Regions from separate parts of the Rhizobium sp. NLR22b genome, predicted to be linked through region 2. Evidence: riboswitches for the same ligand, from Rfam matches in the RefSeq annotation. Region 2 holds a riboswitch; the other holds the start of a gene.
The links. A riboswitch is a leader RNA that binds a small molecule or an ion and turns the genes downstream of it on or off. The one in region 2 is predicted to bind thiamine pyrophosphate.
Positions count from the first base shown of each region.

Region 1 (7,717 bases), on a different contig from region 2:
CGGCCAGTCCAAACGGAGACAAATGGTATCTCGAACATAACGAAACAGCGGACCAGCATACTGTCATCCATCGCGCCAACGATGCCTCCGGCGGCACTGTGACGAGATGGCCGATTTCGAGCTTTCTGGAGCACTTCGGCGATCATCCGCAAGGTCAGGCTCTTCGCGAGGCATTGCACGATGCTGGATCAGCTGAGCAGGAAGTACCGAGTGAACATACGCCCGTTGTGCAGAAACTGGTGACTTCTTTCCCTTGGTCCCGCAAAACGCAACACGTTGAGGATTGAGTACGCTCTCACTTACCTGAAAGGGTAGCCCCACGGGCGGTCTCAGGCTCGGCATATGCAAACGATGTCAGCTGGGTCGTCGAAAAAATTCCTGGCGCGGTCCTTGACGGACCTCCGTCCACTCGTCTGTACCCCTTCAAGCAGACTGAAGATTGCCAGACCGACATCTTGCCGGACTTGTCGTCATGCTCCAAGTCGTAGCCGTTCTTCTGGCCTTTGAACGATTTCGCGCATGCCAGCGCGTTCCACGGCAGAAATATGGACGAACGCGTCCCGGCCGCCGTTGTCAGGCTGAATGAAACCAAGGTCCTTAGTGGAATTGAACAGATCCGAACCGGCGTTGATTATATGACAACACCCCCGCGCCGGCAGGATCCCGCGTTCCGGCGGGAATAACCCTTCATCCCTCATGCGCGCCGCCATGGCGCGGTCGCGGCCAGCCACTGCAGCGTGCGGGCCTCGGGATCCGGGTTGCGGGTAATATCGGTGACCACGGCGGCACTGTGGGCGCCCTTTTCCAATACCAGCGGCGCCCGTTCGGCGGTGATCCCGCCAATCGCGACAAGCGGAATCATCCCGACGCGCTGTCGCCAGTCAGCAAGGCGTTCGACGCCTTGCGGCGCCCATTTCATAGCCTTGAGGATCGTGGGCCAGACCGGCCCGAGCGCAACATAATCCGGCTCGGCCGCCAGCGCCGTCTCCAGCTCCGATATGTCGTGGGTGGAAAGGCCGAGCTTCATGCCGGCGCGACGAATGGCATTTCTATCAGCGGCCATCAGATCTTCCTGCCCGAGATGAATGAAATCGCATCCTTCATCGATCGCCAGCTTCCAGTGGTCATTGACGACCAACTGGCAACCCGCGGCCGCGCAGGCAGCCTTCGAACGCCGGATCTGCTCGCGAAGCACGGAGTCCGGGCAATCCTTGATGCGCAGCTGGACGAGTTTGACGCCGAGTGGCACGAGACGCTCGACCCATTCGGCGCTGTCGACGATGAGATAGAAGGGATCGAGCTTCATGAGAAGACGGCCTTGCCGATGACGGGCGTGGATGGGAAGGCGACGTCGCGTGGCTCCAGCGGTATGGCTCCATGCGCCAGGCGGCCGGCATCGATGGCAAGTGCGAAGGCCTCGGCAATGCTGGCGGGATCGCCTGCGCCGGCAACGGCGGTGTTGAGAAGGACGGCATCATAACCATATTCCATGACGGTGGCGGCATGAGACGGGCGGCCGATGCCGGCATCGATGATCAGCGGCACATCCGGAAAGTGCGCCCGGAACGATCGCAGCGCCATCGGGTTCAGCGGCCCCTGAGCGGACCCGATCGGCGCGCACCAGGGCATCAGCACGCGGCAGCCGGCTTCCAGCAGCCTTTCCGCGACGACAAGGTCGTCGGTCGTGTAGGGGAAGACCTGAAAGCCCTCGCCAGTGAGGATGCGGGCCGCCTCGACAAGGCCGAAGACGTCAGGCTGCAGCGTATCGTGATGTCCGATGACTTCGAGCTTGATCCAGTCGGTGCGGAAGACGTCGCGCGCCATTTTCGCCGTCAGCACGGCCTCCTGCACGCTGTGGCATCCGGCCGTATTCGGCAGCACGCGCACGCCAAGTTCGCGGATCAGATCGAAGAAGGCGCCGCCTGCTTTGCCGCCGACGGCTTCGCGGCGAAGCGAAACGGTGACGATCTCGGTCTTCGAGCGCTTGACCGCTTCTGCAAGGACAGCTGGAGACGGATAGCGGGCGGTCCCGAGTAGCAGTCGGGAGCGGACTTCAACATCATAAAGTTTCAGCATCTCAGCCTCCTTGCATGGGTGAGAGAATTTCGATGCGGTCGCGTTCGCCGAGCCTGAAATCGGCGCGGTCCTCGCGGTGCACCAGCTCGCCGTTGACTGCGGTTGCCAGCCATTCGCCTTCGTAGTCGAGAGCGAGGAGAAGATCTGCGAGCGTCGCGGCCGCGACCTCCTGTTCCTCACCATTGATGATGAAGGTCATGATGCCCTCCTTTCCGGTTGATTGCCTTCGCCAAGAAGAAGCCGCGCCACCTCGCCTGCCATGGCAGGCGCCAGCAGAAAACCGTGGCGGTAGAGACCATTGACATGGACTGTGCGCCCTTCCTGCGTCACACGCGGCAGATTGTCGGGATAAGCCGGCCGCACGCCTGCGCCGGTTTCCGTCACCCGTGCCTCGCCGAAGGCAGGATTGAGGGTGTAGGCGGCATTCAGCAACTCCATCAGCGAACGCGCGGTGATAGGGCCGGTATCGTCACTTTCGATCATCGTCGCCCCGATCATGAAACGATTTCTTTCGCGCGGCACGATATAGATCGGATGGCGCGGATGCAGCAGGCGAACGGGGCGAGAGAGAGTCACTTCGTTCGTTTCGACGCAGAGCATCTCTCCGCGAACGCCGCGCAAGCCGGGCAGAAGGCCGATCTGAGCAGCCCCGGTGCAGTCGATCACCCGATCGTAATGGGCAAGGTCAGCATCGCCCGTGGTGCCGAATGTGAGACGCATGCGGGCTTCTTCAAGTCCGGCGGCCAGCCCCGCGAGTGCCTGCCGTGGATCGAGATGCGCTTCCTGCGGAAAGAACAATGCCCTGCGGAAGCGGCCGGCGAGATCCGGTTCAAGAGCCGCGATCGCCGGCTCGTCCAGCCATTCCCATCCGCTTGTCCGGCGACAAAAGCGGTCGAGTTCGCCGGCATCGCGCCCGGCCGCCACGACAAGCGTTCCCCGACGATTGATATGGCCGGGTAGTGCTGCCTCCCACCAATCGGCGGCAAGACGGCCGAGCGCCAGGACCGGCTCCTCCGCGCTTTCCCTTTCGCACCATGGGGCCAGCATGCCGCCGGCAAAGCCGGAAGCGCCTGCACCGATCCGGTCGGCTTGATCAGCGACGCTGACCCGGAAACCATGTCGATAGAGCTGCCAGGCAACGGTGAGGCCGGCAACGCCGGCCCCCTTGACGAGAATATGCATCGTCATTCTCCGGCAGGCGTTTTCGCGGCCTCGGCGACCGGCATGTAGAGATCGCCGCCATCACGATACCTGGCAGCCATCGCTTCCAGTCCTTCTTTCTGAGCTTCGGCGCGAATGTCGTGGGAAATGCGCATGGAACAGAATTTCGGGCCGCACATCGAACAGAAATGCGCTACCTTGTGCGCCTCTTTCGGCAGGGTCTCGTCATGGAAGGAACGCGCCGTATCCGGGTCGAGCGAGAGGTTGAACTGGTCTTCCCAGCGAAATTCGAAGCGCGCCCGCGACAGTGCATCGTCACGGATGCGGGCGGCCGGATGGCCCTTGGCAAGGTCGGCGGCATGCGCGGCAATCTTGTAGGTGATGACACCGGTCTTGACGTCGCTGCGGTCGGGCAGGCCCAGATGCTCCTTCGGCGTGACGTAGCAGAGCATCGCCGTTCCGAACCAGCCGATCATTGCGGCTCCGATGCCGGAGGTGATGTGATCGTAGCCGGGGGCGATATCGGTCGTCAGCGGTCCGAGCGTATAGAAGGGAGCCTCGCCGCAGACCTTGAGCTGCTTGTCCATATTCTCCTTGATCTTGTGCATCGGCACGTGGCCGGGGCCTTCGATCATCACCTGGCAATCCCTGGCCCAGGCGATCTTGGTCAGTTCGCCGAGGGTTTCGAGCTCGGCAAATTGCGCGGCGTCGTTGGCATCGGCGATCGAGCCGGGGCGAAGACCATCTCCAAGCGAGAAGGATACGTCATAGGCGCGGCAGATGTCGCAGATTTCCTCGAAATGCTCATAGAGGAAGCTCTCCTTGTGGTGATGCAGACACCACTTGGCCATGATCGAACCGCCGCGTGAGACGATGCCGGTGACACGATTGACGGTGAGCGGGATATAGGCAAGCCGCACGCCCGCATGAATGGTGAAATAATCGACCCCCTGCTCGGCCTGTTCAATCAGCGTATCGCGATAGACTTCCCACGTGAGATCCTCGGCTATGCCGTTCACCTTTTCCAGCGCCTGGTAGAGCGGCACCGTTCCGATCGGAACCGGCGAATTGCGGATGATCCATTCCCGGATGTTGTGAATGTTGCGGCCGGTGGAAAGGTCCATGACCGTGTCGGCACCCCAGCGGATTGCCCAGACCATCTTCTCCACCTCTTCCGCCATCGACGAGGTAACGGCCGAGTTGCCGATATTGGCGTTGATCTTCACCAGGAAATTCCGGCCGATGATCATCGGTTCGGCCTCCGGATGGTTGATGTTGGCTGGAATGATCGCCCGGCCGGCTGCCACTTCCTGCCGCACGAATTCGGCCGTCACGAAATCGGGAACGTCAGCGCCAAAGCTCTCGCCGTCGCGAGCGAGCGCCTCCTTCGTGGCCTGCCGGCCAAGGTTTTCGCGGATGGCGATGAACTCCATTTCCGGCGTGACGATGCCGGCACGCGCATAGGCGAGCTGGGTGACGGCGCGGCCGGCCTTTGCCTTCAGCGGCGTGCTGCGAAGGGGGAATTCCGGCGTCAGCCGTTCGCCTGTGGCAAAACCATTGTCTTCAGGCTTCACCACACGGCCTTCATAGGCTTCGACGTCGCCCCGCGCCCTGATCCAGCTCTCGCGCAAACGCGGGAGCCCGGCGTCGATCGAGACCGTATGTGTCGGGTCGGTATAGGGGCCGGAGGAGTCATAGACCGTTACCGGCGGTTCGCCCGAGGTCGGGTGAAGGCTGATTTCGCGCATCGGCACGCGCAGATCCGGATAGAGCGTTCCGGGCTTGGCGATCTTGGTCGAGCCCGGAAGCGGGCCGGTGGTGACGACCGGAGTAAGCTTGGGTGCAACAATATTCATGGGTGAGGCTCCAAGGTTTGACGTTTGGAGACCCAGTTCCAGAGTTGGAATGATGAAAAGACGCCTCAAGCAACAAAGCGAAATCCGCCCGACAGCCGCAGCGTCCGCACCGTCCCTACGCCAGTATGAACTGGATCAGGTTCAACGGGTCACTGCGCCACAACAGGCAAAGCCGTATTGTTCAGCAGAATCTCAGCCCCTTGCCGGGACACCCCTGGTGAATGCTCGGCATCAAAGACCGGAGTGGCCCTGATGTCAAGCCGACCCTCACGCGTTCTCATCCGCCGGCTTTGAGTCCGCGGCAGACATCATTCCGCGTCCTCACGCGAGCTACGGCTCTCGCCAAAGGACTACCGTCAGCCGATCTCGGAAACTTGCGGCTTAGATAAGCGGGGATCGGTGTATCGACCCGACTGTACAAGAAATGCGCCACACCAACAGCAGACAAGACGTGGATAGCGAGCGTGCCTGACCTTGCAGAGGGCCTGCCAACGCAATTTTCCAGACCCCGGCTCAACGGCCCGGTATGTAAGTCAAGCGGCAATATTTATTCAGCTGAATTGAATGTTCGAAATAGCAAAATCACTGGAAGTACTTATCCGATTTCAGCATTGAACATATTTACACCGATAGCTGTTGTCCTTACTTCCTCTATCGTTATGTCTAGCAAGGCAACACCGATGTGAGACCACTCACGACGCGCCGTCCCCCAGCGGGACTCGCGGTCATTCTCCCTGACAATCAGCAGCCTTAAGCGTTCGACAGGTTCTTAGCGCGTCGAGCAAAAAGGCGCGCCATTTCCCCGTCATATCAACCAACGCCAACCGGGCGGTCATCGGGTGGACGAACCCGTGCGCCTATGCGAGAGAAAAGATGGAAACCCTCCAATACCTTAGCCCGATGGGATGGAAGGCGATCGAAATCGCTGTCACCCTCATCATACTGGCCATGCTGTTCCGGTGGAGCGGAGTAATCCGCTATATCCCCAACGACAGGCTCGGCATCCTCGAAAAGCTGTGGAGCTTTCGCGGCTCCGTCGACAATGGCTTCATCGCGCTCTATGGCGAGGCCGGCTTTCAGCCGGATGTCGTGCGCGGCGGTCTGCATTTCTTCATGCCGTTCCAGTATTCGATGCATCGCGCCAACCTCGTGACCATTCCGCAGGGCCAGATCGGCTATGTCTTCGCCCGTGACGGCGAGCCGTTGCCGCCGACCCAGACGCTGGCCTCGAATATCGATGCCGATGATTTTCAGGATGTGCGCAGCTTTCTCACCAAGGGCGGCCAGAAGGGGCCGCAACGCAAGATCCTGCGCGAAGGCACATATGCCATCAATCTCGCGCAGTTCATCGTGTTGACCGCGCAATCAACTTATGCAGTCAACCTGAACGCGTCGGAACAAAGACTGTTTTCCGACATGTCCACTTTGATCACTGAGCGGAATGGCTTCGAGCCCGTCCTCATCCACGACGCCGAGGACCTGATCGGGATCGTCACCATCCATGACGGTCCGGCGCTGCCGGATGGCGAGATCATCGCGCCGACCGTTGCCAACAACCCGAAGGATCCGAACTTCCACAATAATTTCCAGGATCCGGAGAAGTTTCTCAATGCCGGCGGTTATCGCGGCCGGCAATTGCAGGTGCTTGCCGACGGCAGCTATTTCCTCAACCGCATCTTCGCGACCGTCGAACTCGTGGAAAAGACGATCATCGACGTCGGCACGGTGGGTGTCGTCGTCTCCTATACCGGCCGGCGAAGCGCGGATATTTCAGGTCAGTCTTATCGCCACGGCGAACTGGTCGAGACGGGCGCACGCGGTGTCTGGTCGACGCCGCTTCTGCCGGGCAAATATGCGTTCAACACCTATGCCGGCAATATCATCATCGTGCCGACCACAAACTTCGTGCTCAAATGGACGAAGGAACAGTTCGGCGAGCACCGGCTGGACGAAAACCTTTCAGAAGTGTCGCTGATCACCAGGGATGCGTTCGAACCGGTGCTGCCACTCTCGGTCGTCGTGCATATCGACTATATGAAGGCGCCGCTCGTCGTGCAGCGTTTCGGGGACATCAAACGGCTGGTCGAACAGACACTCGATCCGATGGTCTCGGCCTACTTCAAGAATATCGCTCAGACCAAGACCTTGATCGAACTGCTGCAGGAACGCAGCGAAATCCAGCGCAGATCCGGTGACGAAATGCGGGAGAAGTTTTCGTCGTATAGCCTCGGGCTGCAGGAGGTGCTGATCGGTACGCCTCGCGCCAGTAATGGCCAGAACAGCATCGAGCAGATCCTCATCCAGCTGCGCGAACGCCAGATCGCCGTCGAGAAGGTCGAGACTTATAAGTTGCAGGAAGCGGCGGCGATCCAGGAGCGCACATTGCGCGAGAAAGAAGCACTGGCCGAACAGCAGGCCAAGATCACGACGTCGGCGCTCACCATCGAGATCAGCGAGAACGAAGGCAAGGCGCAGCTCGCCCGCACCCGCCAGCAGGCCGAAACCATTCAGGTCACCGCCAAGGCAGAGGCCGAGAAGGTGCGCCTGGCCGGCCTCGGCGAAGCCGACCGGATCAAGGCGATCGCACTTGCAGATGCCGAGCGTATCAAGGCGACCGGCCTTGC
Region 1 is NZ_JABDWM010000015.1:186,259-193,975, reverse strand. It holds gene HJC00_RS23595 (hypothetical protein) at 1-287, shown strand, start outside; partial or broken gene HJC00_RS32735 (cold-shock protein) at 449-635, opposite strand; gene HJC00_RS23585 (thiamine phosphate synthase) at 695-1,306, opposite strand; gene HJC00_RS23580 (thiazole synthase) at 1,303-2,076, opposite strand; gene thiS (sulfur carrier protein ThiS) at 2,078-2,275, opposite strand; gene thiO (glycine oxidase ThiO) at 2,272-3,258, opposite strand; gene thiC (phosphomethylpyrimidine synthase ThiC) at 3,261-5,093, opposite strand; TPP riboswitch at 5,188-5,319, opposite strand; gene HJC00_RS23560 (SPFH domain-containing protein) at 5,967-7,717, shown strand, end outside.
Region 1: another riboswitch for thiamine pyrophosphate. It lies ahead of thiC (phosphomethylpyrimidine synthase ThiC); the one in region 2 lies ahead of thiM (hydroxyethylthiazole kinase).

Region 2 (7,717 bases):
CTCTGGATGTTCCGTTATTGCGGAATATATCCCCTTTTAATGTCATAGACTTGGCCATCTCAGAAGGCTTGTCAACAGGGATTTTCTTGGACGCGACTGTTCTCGTTGCGGCCTCGACGTGCGGTATGGGTCCAATGCAAAACGGCCCGGAACAAGCCGGGCCGTTTTACATTTGCATCTGTTTGCCGATGCCAGCGCCTATTCGCCCTCTTGCCAGAGCGCGTGGAAATGCTGCACCGGACCGTGGCCGGAGCCGACGCTGAGCTTTCCGGCGGCTGCGACCGCGCCGGCGAGATAGTCCTTGGCAATGGCAACAGCCCCTGGCGTCGAGTCGCCTTTGGCGAGTTCGGCGGCCAGCGCGCTGGACAGCGTGCAGCCGGTGCCGTGGGTATTCTTGGTCGGCACGCGTCGCGCCTCGAACCAGTGCAGGCCGTCGGCAGTGGCAAGCACGTCGGGGCTTTCGTCACCGTCGAGGTGTCCGCCCTTGACCAGCACGGCGGCCGGACCAAGGGCGCGCAGCCGCTCGGCCTGGGCGGCCATCTCGGCCCGGTTTGTCGCGACCGGCTGGTGCAGAAGTGCGGCGGCTTCCGGCAGGTTCGGGGTGAGAAGCGTGGCAAGTGGCAGCAGCCGCCTGGTCAGCACGTCGACCGCTTCAGGTGCGAGCAGGGCGGCGCCCCCCTTGGCGATCATCACCGGGTCGAGAACGACGGGGATGCCACGCCGGTGCGCGAGGGCTGCGGCAACGGCCTCGGCGATGCCGGCATTGGCGATCATGCCGATCTTGACGGCGTCGACGCGCACATCGGCAAAGACGGCATCGACCTGGTCGGCGACGAATTGCGGCGGCACCAGATGCACGCCGCTCACCCCTTGCGTGTTCTGCGCCGTCAGCGCGGTCAGCACCGCCATGCCGTAGACGCCGCGGGCGGAAAAGGCCTTGAGATCGGCCTGGATGCCGGCGCCGCCCGAGGGATCGGAGCCGGCGATGGAGAGAACGTTGCGGATCATGGGCGGACCTTTCGGATTTCTGCGGCGATGCGGCGCGTGGCCGCCTCGGGGTCCGGCGTGCCGGCGATGGCTGAGACGACGGCAAGCCCATTGGCGCCTGCGGCAAATACCTCGGCCACGTGGTTCGCCTTGAGGCCGCCGATGGCGACTGACGGCACCGGCGAAGCCTTCACCAGCCTTGCCAGACCGTCAAAGCCGATCGGCTGCTTGTGGTCGGCCTTGGTCGGCGTCGCAAAGACCGGTCCGACGCCGGCATAATCGACGAGACCGGGATCGACGGCGCTAGCAAGCGGCGCGGTCTCGACCGAGAGGCCGAGGATCATCCCGGGGCCGATCATCGTCCGTGCCGTGCGCGCGTCCATGTCTTCCTGGCCGATATGCAGGCCGTCGGCACTTATGGCGATCGCCGCCTCGACATCGTCGTTGACGATGAGCAGGGCGCCGGTTCCCGCAAGCGCTTGTTTCAAGGCTCGGCCGGTCTCGATCATTCTGGTCGTGCCCGCATGTTTGTCGCGCAGTTGCACCATCGTGGCGCCGCCGGCAACGGCAAGGCGCGCGGTCTCGACCATGCCGATCCCGGCGCAGAGTTCGGGGTCGAGGACGAGATAGAGCGAAAGGTCGAAAACCTTCATACGGCCGAAATCCTTGCCCGGGCATCGAGCGTTTCGGCGTCCAGGGCTGACAGCGCATCGAGGAAACGCCAAGCGAAGGAGCCGGGGCCGGCCGCCCCGAGGGCGGCATCCTCGCCCGCGACGGAGAAGGTCGCAAGGGCCGCAACTGTCGCCCCGAACGTATCCTCAGGGGCGGTCGCGGCAAAGGCGCCGATCAGGCAGGTGAGCGAGCAGCCGAGTGCGGTGACCTGCGGCATCAGGACCGATCCGCCTTTGATGCGCACGGCTCTTTCACCATCGGTGACGAAATCGGCCGCACCGGTGACGGCGACCACCGCCCGCTGTCGCTCGGCGAGCCGCCGCGCCGAGCCTTCCGCCTGCTCGACCGGGTCGCGGCTGTCGACGCCCTGGCCGCGGCTCTCTCCGCCGGCAAGGGCGATGATCTCGGAAGCATTGCCGCGGATGATCGTCGGCTTCAGCGCCAGGAGATCGGCGACCGCTCCGCGGCGGAAGGCCGTCGCGTAATGCGCGACCGGATCGAGGACCCATGGTTTGCCGGCTGCGTTGGCGGCCCTCGCCGCCGTCTGCATGCCTTCGATCCATTGCGTCGAAAGCGTGCCGATGTTGATGGTCAATGCATTCGCGATGCCGGCGAATTCGCCGGCTTCTTCAGCGGCGTGCACCATGGCGGGCGAGGCGCCCGACGCAAGCAGAACATTGGCCGCGATGTTCATGGCGACATAATTGGTGATGCACTGGACGAGCGGCGGCTTTTCGCGCATCGCCTTCAGCATGGCTCCCGACGTGATCTTGTTTTGCATGGCGCCCCTTTCAGGCGGGGGCGGGCACGGGGCAATTCGTGCGGGCGAAACCGCGACCCCGAGCGACTCCCTCCGCCGGCATTATCCGGTTCAGGTTCGAAGGGTGCTTCTCAGCCCGTCTGTCGACGGGCGCCCCTGTCTCTCATCGCGCTCTTTTTCGCAGAGAACGGGGCGGATGTCATCTCGAAAATGAGGGTTCGGTACTCTCCTTGCGGCTGCGCTTTAGGCGTGAACGTTGCTGCTCAGGAATGCAATCCCGATCGCATCCTATCCGGCTAACTCAAATCGTGAAGATCCGTCGTAATCGCCGGCCCGATCGAAAACTCCGAAAACCGCACCCTCAACCCGCTGCGCTCCGGCGTGCAGGCCGCCGGCCCGACTTCATAGCGGTCGGCAGCCGGGAAGGGCGCTAGCCGCAGCAGCGGCCAGCGGCTGCCGTCGCGGGAGGCCTGGATGCGCATGGCGCCGCCTGCAACGGTGACGCGGATGTGGAAATCTTCGAGTTCCTTGAAGGGCTGGGACACCGACCAGTCGGATCTGCCGTCGGTGACGACGGCGCTGAGGAAGGCTTCGCCGTCGGTGAATTCGACGCCTGACTTCACCCAGCGTGTTTCGTCGAGGCGCACCATCAGGCCGGCCTGATCGTAGAGGGTGCGGAATTCGCCCTGGATGCGGATCTCGGCGGTGAAGCTGTCACCGGTGGGAAAAGCGAGGAAATGGCCGTTGTCGCGGGTGAAGCCGTAATAGGTTTCGCACCAAAAATCGGTTTTCTCGTCGGTCGTCAGGGTGAGGCTGGTTTCGTCTGCGCGCCAGCTGGCCGGCTCGTTCAGCCACTTTCCTTTGTTGAAATCGATGCTCATCCCGTTCTCCCGTTCTGTTGAAGCCTGACCGAAGGCGACCGCCTGACTTTGGCATATCATGCCGCTTTCATGCAGCGCAGACAGCCGCAGATGAAGATGGTGCTTTTTCGGCGTCGCGCTATCCGCGGCTGCATAATCCGTCGCCCGCGCTTGACAGGATCGATCCAGTTCTTATTCTGTTACAAAAAGATGAATTGCATAATAATGGAACTAAACGGGAGCCATCACATGAAAACACTGGTCGCATTCCTGCTCGGCACCGCGCTCGTCGCCCTGCCGTCCGCCCTGCTTGCCCAGGAAAAGGGCGGCGTCATCAATGTCGCGACGATCGGCGAGCCGCCGACGCTCGATCCGATGTCGTCGACGGCTGATCTTGTCGGCATCGTCACCCAGCATATTTTCGAAACGCTCTACACCTTCGACAAGAGTTGGAACGTCACGCCGCTGCTGGCCGAAAGCCTGCCGGAGATCAGCGCCGACGGCAAAACCTATACGATCAAGCTGAGGACCGGCATCAAGTTCCACGACAATACAGACATGACGTCCGAGGATGTTGTCGCCTCGCTTGGCCGCTGGACGAAGATCGCCTCGCGCGGCAAGCAGGTGGCGGGCTTCATCGGCAAGATCGCCGCGACCGATCCTTCGACCGTCACCATCACCCTGAAGCAGCCCTATGCGCCGCTGACCTCGTTGCTCGCCTTCAACAATTCGGCGGCGATCATCATCCCTTCCGAAAAGCAGGACGAACCGATGAAGGAATTCATTGGCACCGGCCCCTATATGCTGAAGGAGCGCAAGGCCGACCAATATATCCAGCTCGTCCGCTTCGACGGCTATAAGTCACGCGAGGGCGACGGCAATGGTTACGGCGGCGCCCGCCATCAATATCTCGATGAAATCCGCTTCGTGCCGGTGCCGGATCCGAACACCCGCGTCGAGGCCGCCATTTCGGGCCAATATGATTATGTCGACTCGATCGCGGTCGAATCCTACGACAAGCTGAAGGCGTCGACTGCCTCGCAGCCGGTCATGCTGAAGCCCTTCGGTTATCCGGTCTTCGTCTTCAATACGAAGGAAGGTGTGGCTGCCAATGTCGAGGTCCGCAAGGCGATCCGCCAAGCGCTCAGCATGGAAGACATGCTGGCGGCAGCCTTCGGCAGCAAGGATTTTTATGCGCTCGACGGCGCCATCTACCCCAAGACCTTTGCCTGGTCGACGGATGCCGGCGTCGAGGGCGCCTATAATGTCGCCGATCCGGAAGGGGCGGCGGCTGCCGCCAAGAAAGCGGGTTACAACGGCGAGCCGATCCGCATCCTGACCAGCCGTCAATACGAGTTCCATTACAAGATGGCGCAGGTCGCCGCCGAATATCTGAAGCTTGCCGGCTTCACCGTCGATATGCAGGTGGTGGACTGGGCGACGCTGACGCAGCGCCGCACCGATCCGAAGCTCTGGGATATCTATATCACCCACAGCCCCTTCCTGCCGGAGCCGGCCCTCATCGGCTCGCTCTCGACCAGTTCGCCGGGCTGGTGGGACACGCCAGCCCGCAAGGCCGCCGTCGATGCCTTCACCTCCGAGGTCGACCCGAAGAAGCGCGTGGCGCTCTGGGCCGATGTTCAGAAGGCGGTTTATACCGACGCGCCCTTCATGAAGATCGGCGATTTCAACGCCGTCTCGGCGAAGTCGGTCAAGCTCGAAGGAGTCGATCCGGCTCCCTGGCCGTATTTCTGGAACGCTTCGATCAAGAAGTGAGCATCACCGCCGGCACCGGTCCTTCGGGACCGGTACCGGTCATCTTTTCTGCCGCATCTGCAAGGGCTTGAAGGCCGGCATTCATGATCCGCTACATCCTCCAGCGCCTGTTCGGCATGATCGTCGTGATGTTTCTCGTCGTCACGGTCGTCTTCGTCATCGTGCGTGTGACGCCGGGAGATCCGGCCGCCGTTATGCTCGGGCCGGATGCGACGCCGCAGGATATTGCCGATCTCCGAACCCGGCTCGGCCTCGATCAATCGCTCGGGTTGCAATATGTCTATTATATCGGCCAGTTGCTGAAGGGTGATCTCGGCCAGTCGATCTTCCTGAACATGCCCGTCACATCGGCCCTCATCGACCGGGCCGAGCCGACCTTCTTCCTGACGCTGTTTTCGCTTGCCATTGCCAGCGCCATCGCCCTGCCGATCGGCATCTATGCCGCCTATCGGCGCGGTTCCTTCATTGACCAGGCGGCAACGACGCTCGCCATGTTCGCCGCCAGCATTCCGAGCTTCTGGCTCGGGCTCATTCTCATGCAGTTCTTCGCCGTGCGGTTCAATCTCTTCCCGGTCTCGGGATATGGCGGCCCGGGCTCGACCTTCATCGACCGGATGTATCACCTGACCCTGCCGGCCTTTGCGCTTGGCATCGTCTCCTCGGCGTTGATCCTGCGCTTCACCCGCGCCTCGATGCTCGATGTGCTCGGCGACGATTATATCCGCACGGCCCGCGCCAAGGGCTTGATCGAGCGCAAGGTCATCCTCAAGCACGCGTTGAGGAATGCGCTGATCCCGATCCTGACGGTGCTCGGCCTGACGGCGGCGGTGCTGATTTCGGGCGCTGTTGTCACCGAAACAGTCTTCGGCCTGCCGGGTGTCGGCAATCTCGTCGTTTCGGCGGTGTTGCGCCGCGATTATCCCGTCATCCAAGGGGCGCTGCTCGTCATCGCCGCGCTCTATGTGCTGATCAATTTTGCGATCGACATGCTCTACCTGCTGGTCGATCCGAGGGTGCGCTACTGATGGCCGATATCGCAATCAAACCAGCCGAAAGCGAAGGCGGCAAATTCGTCCGCCGCCTGATGAAGCGTAGGACGGTGGCCTTCGGCCTGCTGATCCTGGCGATCTTCGTGCTGCTGGCGGCCTTCGCGCCTGTAGTCGCGCCCTATTCGCCGTCGAAGCTTTCCATCGTCAACCGACTGAAGCCGCCGAGCGGCACCTTCTTCTTCGGCACTGACGAGTTCGGTCGCGACGTCTTCTCGCGCACGATCTTCGCGGGCCGCCTGTCGCTGTTCGTCGGGGCTGCGGTCGTCGCGCTTTCGGCCGCAATTGGCGTCACGCTCGGCCTGCTCGCCGGCTTCTTCCAGAAGCTCGATACGCCGATAGCCCGGCTGATCGACGCGATGATGGCTTTCCCCGATATTCTGCTGGCGATCGCGCTGGTCGCCGCCCTCGGCCCGTCATTGACGACCGTCATCATCGCGTTGTCGATCGTCTATGCGCCGCGCCTTGCCCGCATCGTGCGAGCCTCGACGCTCGTTATTCGCGAGCTGCCCTATGTCGAGGCGGCGAGGGCGCTCGGGATTTCGACCTTCCACATCATGACGCGGCATGTGCTGCGCAATCTGCTGTCGCCGATCCTGGTGCAGGGCACATTCCTCTTCGCCAGCGCCATGCTTGCCGAGGCCGGCCTGTCCTTTCTCGGCCTCGGCGTCAGCCCCGAGATCCCAACCTGGGGAACGATGATCGCCGCCGGCCGGCAATATATCGGCCAGGCCGACTGGATGACGCTTTTCCCCGGCGTCGCGATCGTTCTCTCGGTGCTGTCGCTGCAGATGGTCGGCGACGGCCTGAGGGACATGCTCGACCCGAGACTTCGCAAGGACCTTTGATCCGTCGACCAGCGGTCGGCCAATCCAAATTCGCCAATCGAAATTCGCATGACAGGAGTTCGCGTGAATCAGTTCCCCGCCGCAGCCGGCAAGGTCGAGAATTCGCCTTACCAACGGTTAGCCGCTCTTGGCATAACGCTGCCGCCGCCGCCACCGCCGATTGCCAATTTCGTGACGCATGTGGTGGAAGGCAGTATGCTCTATCTATCCGGCCAGGGGCCGCGCGAAGCCGATGGCTTCCTGCATGCCGGCAAGGTCGGCGGCGGCGTCGGTGTCGACGAGGCGTACCGGCATGCGCGGCTGACCGGCATCAACCTGCTTGCCGTCATGCATGAGGCGCTCGGCGATCTCTCGCGCGTCAGGCGGGTGGTCAAGCTGCTCGGCATGGTCAACGCCGTACCCGAGTTCGAGGACCATCCGAGCGTCATCAACGGCTGTTCCGACCTGTTGATCGCGGTCTTCGGAGCGGCAGGCGAACATGCCCGCTCGGCCGTCGGCTTCGGCTCGCTGCCCGGCAATATCACCGTCGAGATCGAGGCGATCGTCGCTTTGCATGGATGACGAGGTGTGTTTTCATGTTTGGAGTGGTCTTCGGATGACCTTTTCCTATCTTAACCCGCGTCCGTTCTCCGGCTGTTCGACACTGCCGGACGACCGCCCCATGTTTCGCCCTTCGCCCCAGACTTCCGGAGATCTTCATGCCCGATGATATCAGACCTTCGCTCGGCCTTCGTCCCGTCATCAATGTGTCCGGCACGATGACCAGCC
Region 2 is NZ_JABDWM010000002.1:423,919-431,635, forward strand. It holds gene thiD (bifunctional hydroxymethylpyrimidine kinase/phosphomethylpyrimidine kinase) at 199-1,008, opposite strand; gene thiE (thiamine phosphate synthase) at 1,005-1,640, opposite strand; gene thiM (hydroxyethylthiazole kinase) at 1,637-2,440, opposite strand; TPP riboswitch at 2,491-2,587, opposite strand; gene HJC00_RS05725 (DUF1349 domain-containing protein) at 2,716-3,300, opposite strand; gene HJC00_RS05730 (ABC transporter substrate-binding protein) at 3,529-5,055, shown strand; gene HJC00_RS05735 (ABC transporter permease) at 5,139-6,080, shown strand; gene HJC00_RS05740 (ABC transporter permease) at 6,080-6,949, shown strand; gene HJC00_RS05745 (RidA family protein) at 6,998-7,510, shown strand; gene HJC00_RS05750 (aminotransferase class V-fold PLP-dependent enzyme) at 7,648-7,717, shown strand, end outside.